2 regions of the Micromonospora cathayae genome follow, and region 2 is predicted to be linked to the other one. Evidence: riboswitches for the same ligand, from Rfam matches in the RefSeq annotation. Region 2 holds a riboswitch; the other holds the start of a gene.

Region 1 (3,403 bases), 2.4 Mb from region 2:
GGCGTCGCGGTGGGCGCGTGGCACGGCTTCTGGGTCGCGTACGCCGGCATCCCGGCCTTCATCGTCACCCTGGCCGGCATGCTGCTGTTCCGCGGTCTCACCCTGCGGGTGCTGGACAACATCTCGCTGTCGCCGTTCCCCGCCGAGTACCAGCAGGTCGCCGCCGGCTTCCTCAACGGCCTCTTCGGTGGCCAGGGCTTCGACGCGTTCACCCTCTTCATCGGGGCGTTCGCGGTGGCCGGGTACGCGGTGGCCGTCTTCCGGACCCGGGTGGCCCGGATCCGGTACGAGCAGAAGGTGGAGTCGTTCCCGCTGTTCGTGGCGCGGGTGGTGCTGGTCGGTGCGGTGGTGATGGCCTTCGCCTGGCAGCTGGCCCACGCCCGGGGCCTGCCGATCGTGCTGATCGTGCTGGCGGTGCTGGTGCTGGTCTACGGCCTGCTCACCCGCCGTACCGTGTTCGGTCGGCAGGTGTACGCGATCGGTGGCAACCTGCCGGCGGCGATGCTGTCCGGGGTGCGGGTGCGTACCGTCAATTTCTGGGTGTTCGTGAACATGGGCTTCCTGTCCGCCGTGGCGGGCGTCATCTACTCGTCCCGGTCCAACGGGGCCCAGCCGGCGGCCGGCAACATGTTCGAGCTGGACGCCATCGCGGCGGCCTTCATCGGCGGGGCGGCGGTCACCGGCGGGGTCGGCACCGTGGTCGGCGCGATGGTCGGCGGGCTGATCATGGCGGTGATGAGCAACGGCATGCAGCTCATGGGGGTCGACCAGTCCGTGCAGTCGGTGGTGAAGGGCCTGGTACTGCTCGTCGCCGTCGCCTTCGACGTCTGGAACAAGCGGCGCGCGGCGGGTGCCCGCTGACCCGGTACGGAGCACGGGGCGGCGCGCATCGTACGTGCCGTCGTCCCGGCGGGCAAGATCACGAAGGCGACACGCCGAGGGCGACATATGGTGTTGCTTGTCGTCCGGCCACACCAGATATAGTGCTGCCCGTAGCTGGTTCGGGTGCTCCCTGACGGGGGTGGCCGAGGCAAGAGGGAACCCGGTGCGAATCCGGGGCTGCCCCGCAGCGGTGAGTGGGAACGACCGCCGTCACACAGCACTGGGCCGTCCGGCCCGGGAAGCGACGGCCAGTAGGCGACCGGGACTGTCCGGTCCGGCCCGCGAGTCCGAAGACCTGCCAGCACGCCGTGCGCGGCAGCGTACGGCGGTCGGAGGCCGCGCGGGACGGCCGACGCCATCGGTCGGCCGGCGACGGCCGGCCCGCCCTCCGGCGACCAGTGGCGTCCCCCCACGCGTGTACCCGGCCTCGTGGACAGGCTGAGGAGGGGGACATGACGGTGATGCGGGTGCGCAAGCGCAACGGCGACACCGAACCGGTGGACGTCAACAAGATCGTCAGGGCGGTCGAGCGGTGGGTCGCCGACCTGGACGAGGTGGACCCGCTGCGGGTCGCCACGAAGACGATCAGCGGCCTGTACGACGGGGCGACCACCGGGGAACTGGACCGGTTGTCGATCCAGACGGCGGCCGAGCTGATCGGCGAGGAGCCGCAGTACTCGAAGCTGGCGGCGCGGCTGCTGGCCGCGTACGTGGACGCCGAGGTCCGGGGGCAGGAGGTGACCAGCTTCAGCCAGTCCATCCGGTACGCGCACGGCCTCGGACTGATCGGCGACGGGACGGCCGCCTTCGTGGCCGACCACGCGGCGCAGCTCGACGCCGCCGTGGACCCCGCCGGTGACCTGCGGTTCGAGTACTTCGGACTGCGGACGGTCGCGGACCGGTACCTGCTGCGGCACCCGGAGTCGCGGCAGGTGGTGGAGACGCCGCAGTACTGGCTGCTGCGGGTGGCCTGCGGGCTCTCCCGCACCCCGGACGAGGCGGTCGGCTTCTACCGGCTGATGTCCAGCCTGGCGTACCTGCCGAGTTCGCCGACGCTGTTCAACTCCGGCACCCGGCACACCCAGATGTCGTCGTGTTTCCTGGTCGACTCGCCCCGTGACGAACTCGATTCGATCTACGAGCGGTACCACCAGGTGGCGAAGCTGTCGAAGTTCTCCGGCGGCATCGGCATCGCCTGGTCCCGGGTACGCGGCCGGGGCGCGCTGATCCGGGGCACCAACGGCCGGTCGAACGGCATCGTGCCGTTCCTGAAGACCCTCGACGCCGGGGTGGCGGCGGTCAACCAGGGCGGCCGGCGCAAGGGCGCGGCCTGCGTCTACCTGGAGCCGTGGCACCCGGACATCGAGGAGTTCCTGGAGCTGCGGGACAACACCGGCGAGGACGCCCGGCGTACCCACAACCTGAACCTCGCCAACTGGATCCCGGACGAGTTCATGCGCCGGGTCGAGGCGGACGCCGACTGGTCGCTGATCGACCCGTCCGACGCCCCCGAACTGCCCGACCTGTACGGCGAGGCGTTCGACGAGGCGTACCGGGCGGCCGAGAAGAAGGCCGTCCGCACGGTCAAGGCCCGTGACCTGTACGGGCGGATGATGCGGACGCTCGCGCAGACCGGCAACGGGTGGATGACCTTCAAGGACGCCTCCAACCGGCTCTCCAACCAGACCGGGACGCCCGGCAACACCATCCACCTGTCGAACCTGTGCACCGAGATCCTGGAGGTGAACAGCGACACCGAGACCGCCGTGTGCAACCTCGGCTCGGTCAACCTCGGCGCGCACGTCGGCCCGGACGGCGTCGACTGGGCGAAGCTGCGCGCCACGGTCCGCACGGCGGTGGTGTTCCTCGACCGGGTGATCGACATCAACTACTACCCGGCCGAGCAGGCGGCGGCGTCGAACCCCCGGTGGCGGCCGGTCGGGCTCGGGCTGATGGGGTTGCAGGACGCCTTCTTCACGCTGCGCCTACCGTTCGACTCGGCGGCGGCGAAGGAGCTGTCGACCCGGGTGCAGGAGGAGATCCTGCTGACCGCCCTGGAGACCTCCGCCGGGCTCGCCGAACGGTTCGGCCCGCATCCGGCGTACCCGCAGACCCGGGCCGCGCACGGCGACCTGCACCCGGACCTGTGGGGGGCCGAACCCACCCAGACCGGGCGGTGGACGGCGCTGCGGGCCCGGATCGCCGCGCACGGGCTGCGCAACTCGCTGCTGGTGGCGATCGCCCCGACGGCCACCATCGCCTCGATCGCCGGCTGCTACGAGTGCATCGAGCCGCAGGTGTCCAACCTGTTCAAGCGGGAGACCATGTCCGGCGAGTTCCTCCAGGTCAACACGTACCTGGTGGACGAGCTGAAGGCGCGCGGACTGTGGACGGCGGCGGTCCGGGAGCGGATCCGTGGCGCCGAGGGGTCGGTGCAGGGGCTCACCGAGCTGCCCGCCGAGGTGCGGGAGCTGTTCCGGACCGCCTGGGAGCTGCCGCAGCGGGCGCTGATCGACCTGGC
Region 2 (3,403 bases):
GGTCCGCGCCGGCGGCCGACGCGGCGTAGAGCAGCTTCGCGGTGGCGCCGCCGTCGGTGAAGCCCGGGATGCCCCAGTCGTCGTAGCTGTTGTAGGCGCGTACGTGCGCGGCGACCTGGGCGGTCGCCGCCTGCCGGGTCGGCGCGTCGACCCCGGTGGCGGACAACGCGACGATGCCGTCGATGGTCAGACCCCAGTCCGGGCCGCCGAACGGGCCGGGCAGCGACCCGTCGGTGAACTCACCGGCGAGCCAGGACGCGGCGTCGCGGGCGGCGGCGTCGGGCGGTACGGGTGCCGCCGCCACGGTCAGCGGGACGGCGACGAGAACGGTCGCCGTGGCCGTGGCGAGGCCGGTGGCGAGACGCCGGGACAGAGGCATCAGGGGTGCCTTTCGCAGAGCGGCCGGGGGGATACTCCGGAGGGCCGGCACCCGGTGCGGCGAGGCGCACCGGGTGCCGGCGGGGGTCAGGGAGCGGCGATGCCGGGCGGGGCGCCCGCGCCGAAGGCCCAGCCCTCGACGCTGCCCGGCGCGGGGTTGTAGCTGCTCGCGCCGGAGGTGCTGTACGACCAGGCGCCGCCGCTGGGGGCATGCCAGTACGACCAGTACGCGGTGACCGGTGGGGTGTTGACGCACGGCTCGGTCGCGGCGGTGGGCTGGCCGTTGATCCGGCAGACGAACGCCAGCCCCCACCGGCTGGTACCGGTGACGGTGAAGCCGGCACCCTGTAGGGCGGCCAGTCCGGTGGCCGGGTCGCCCGGGGCGCAGGCGACCTGGACGGTGCCACCGAGGGCGGTGAAGTCGACCACCACGGTGACGCCCGAGGTGCCGACGCAGGCGGCGGCGTGCGCCGCCCGGGGCGCGGGTTCGACGACGGTCAGGGCTACGGCGGCGACCGCGGCGACCAGCAGACCGGCGAGCCGGACGCGCGCGGCGGATCGGTGACGGAACACGATTCCTCCTGGGAACGGGCGGACGGTGGGACGGCTCACGGGCAGGCGGGCAGCGGTGCGCCCGGCGTGGCGTCGGCGGCGGACAGCCGGGCGTACCCGATGCCGGTCAGACCGAGGACGGCCTGCGTGGTGCCCCGTACGGCGGTGTCCGGGTCGAACGCGCCACCGTCGAAGTCGACCGCGCCCCGGTCGGCCGGCGCGCCCGAGCAGCCGACCTGGAGTCCGACCAGGAACGCGCGGGCCCGCGCCCACGCCAGCGGGTGGCGGCCGGCCCGCAGCGCCTGCGCGGCGAGCCCGGTGCTGTTGGCGTTCACGGTGCCGGCCGCGTTGGCGAAGCCGCCGTCGGCGCGTTGCACGGACAGCAGCCACCCGAGCCCGGCGGCGGCGTCGGCCGGCCGGTCGGCGGCCTGCAACGCCTGCACCGCGAGCGCGGTGGCGTCCACGTCGGAGGTGCAGGTCGGCTGCGCCGGCACCACCGGGTAACCGCCGTCGGCGCACCGGGTGCCGGCCAGCCAGCCCGCCGCCGCCGGCGGCGCGCCCGGCGCGGTCCGGTCCAGGGCGAGGATCGCCAGGGACTGGCTGAACGCGTTGCTGTAGTCGCCGTACGCGGACCGGTCGGTGAACCGTCCGTCGGGTTGTTGCAGTGCGCGCAGCCGGGCGATCAGGTCCAGCCCGCCGACGTCGGTCGGGTCGCCACCGCGTACCTGCACGGCGAGGGCGAGTTTGGCGGTCGCGCCCGCGTACGCCTCGGTGCCGCCGTCGCCGAGGTAGCCGTCGCGGATGTCCGGCCGGGTGACCCAGGCCAGCGCCCGCGCGCCGGAGTCGTCGGCGACCCCGGCGGCGGCGAAGGCGAACACCCCGTCCAGGGTGAGCCCCTGGTCCGGGTAGGCGACGCCGCCGAAGACCACCTCGAAGCGTTCCCCGTCGACGAGTTGACGGGCCAACCAGCCGGCGGCGGCCTCCGGGCGGGTCACGACGGCCCGCCCGGAAACGGCGGCGGCCGGGGTGGCCCGCTCGGGAACGGCGGTAGTAGGGGTGGCCCGCTCGGCAACGGCGGTAGCCGAGGTGGGCCGCTCGGGAGCGGCGGTGGCCGGGGTGGTGAGAATGAGTGCGGCGAGTAGGCCGCAGAACGGGGCGAGCAGGTGGTGCCGGCTCAGGCGGACGACCATCGGAAGCGCCTTTCCGGCCCGGCGGTCGTCAGAAACCCGGCCGAACGCCGCCACGCGGAGCCGACCGGGACTCCGACCCGTGGGCCACGACGGGTGGGGGAGCGGACTCGCACGTACGACGGGTATTCGGGCTCGCCGCCAGGTGTCTGCCACCTCGACGGCCTACCGTTGCGGGCCAGCGCCGGACTTCGACCGGACTTCCCCCGCACGTACACGCGTTGATGCAGTTGTGGGCACAGTCTGTCCGGGCCGCCGGTTGCCTGTCAACGCGTCGTGCGTCGCAGCCCGTCGGCGGTCCGGTCGTGCGTCGACGGTGCCCGGGACCCGGCCGCGGGTCGACGGTGCCCCAGGGCCAGCAGCAGGCCGACGGCGGCCCCGGCGGCCCCGACCCCGGCGGCGTACCCGGGCAGGCCGGTCGGGATGCCCAGGTGGACGGTGATGCCGAGGATGCGGGACAGTCCCCACGGCAGCAGCGCCAGCTGGTCGTTCCACACCGTCAACGCACGCTCCGGCCCGATCACCGCGACCAGGCCGGACAGCACGCCGAGCGGTACGCCGGCAGCGGTCAGCGTCCACCCGACGGCGCTCCGGCGGCGCAGACCGTACCGGTCCCGCAGGATCAGGCCGGTGGCCACGAACAGCCAGCCGAACGCGGCGAACGCCACGGTGACGTACGCCGCCCGTGGGGTCGGCGCGGTCCAGAAGACGAACCAGTACCGGCCCGGTCCGCGCCCGGCCAGCGCCGCCAGCAGCAGCACACTGCGCAGCACGGCGACCCCGCCGACCACGGCCCACAGGTGGAACGGGTCCCGCCGACCGACGGCGAGCCGGACGACCAGGGCGAACAGCGCCCACCCGCCGAGGGTCACCAGCAGGTGCGCCGGGGCGGCGAACCAGGTGAACACGAGCCGGCTCGCCACCAGCAGCACCGCCGGGACCAGCCACACCAGCACCCGGTCCACCCGGGACACCGGTGCCGGCAGCGCGCTGACCCGCCACGGCCGGACCGCACCCCGCAGCAACCCCCGCGCGGCGGCCGCACCGGGTCCACGGCCCCGCAGGCCGTACAGGGCCAGCAGCAGGATCGACCCCAGCAGCAGCCGGGCCGCCCAGGCCATCGCCGGGTCCCGGTCCGCGCGCGCCGCGCCGAGGTCGGCGGCGGTGAAGTGGTACGCGGGCAGGTCGACGTCGCCGCCGTAGCGTTGCCGGTGCAGGTCACGGGCCTGGTGGTACGCCGTGGCGGCCCGCCGCCAGTCCCGGTGGGCGGCCGGGGAGCCGGTGTC

The links. Region 2 has a riboswitch for cobalamin ahead of PVK37_RS19930 (peptidase). Riboswitches for the same ligand answer to the same signal wherever they lie in the genome.
Region 1: linked by a shared signal. The riboswitch ahead of PVK37_RS09315 (ribonucleoside-diphosphate reductase subunit alpha) and the one ahead of PVK37_RS19930 (peptidase) in region 2 are both predicted to bind cobalamin.

Annotation. Positions count from the first base shown of each region.
Region 1 is NZ_CP118615.1:2,013,308-2,016,710, forward strand. It holds gene mmsB (multiple monosaccharide ABC transporter permease) at 1-861, shown strand, start outside; cobalamin riboswitch at 981-1,199, shown strand; gene PVK37_RS09315 (ribonucleoside-diphosphate reductase subunit alpha) at 1,335-3,403, shown strand, end outside.
Region 2 is NZ_CP118615.1:4,363,440-4,366,842, forward strand. It holds gene PVK37_RS19920 (prenyltransferase/squalene oxidase repeat-containing protein) at 1-379, opposite strand, end outside; gene PVK37_RS19925 (hypothetical protein) at 466-954, opposite strand; gene PVK37_RS19930 (peptidase) at 987-2,120, opposite strand; cobalamin riboswitch at 2,221-2,347, opposite strand; gene PVK37_RS19935 (hypothetical protein) at 2,384-3,403, opposite strand, start outside.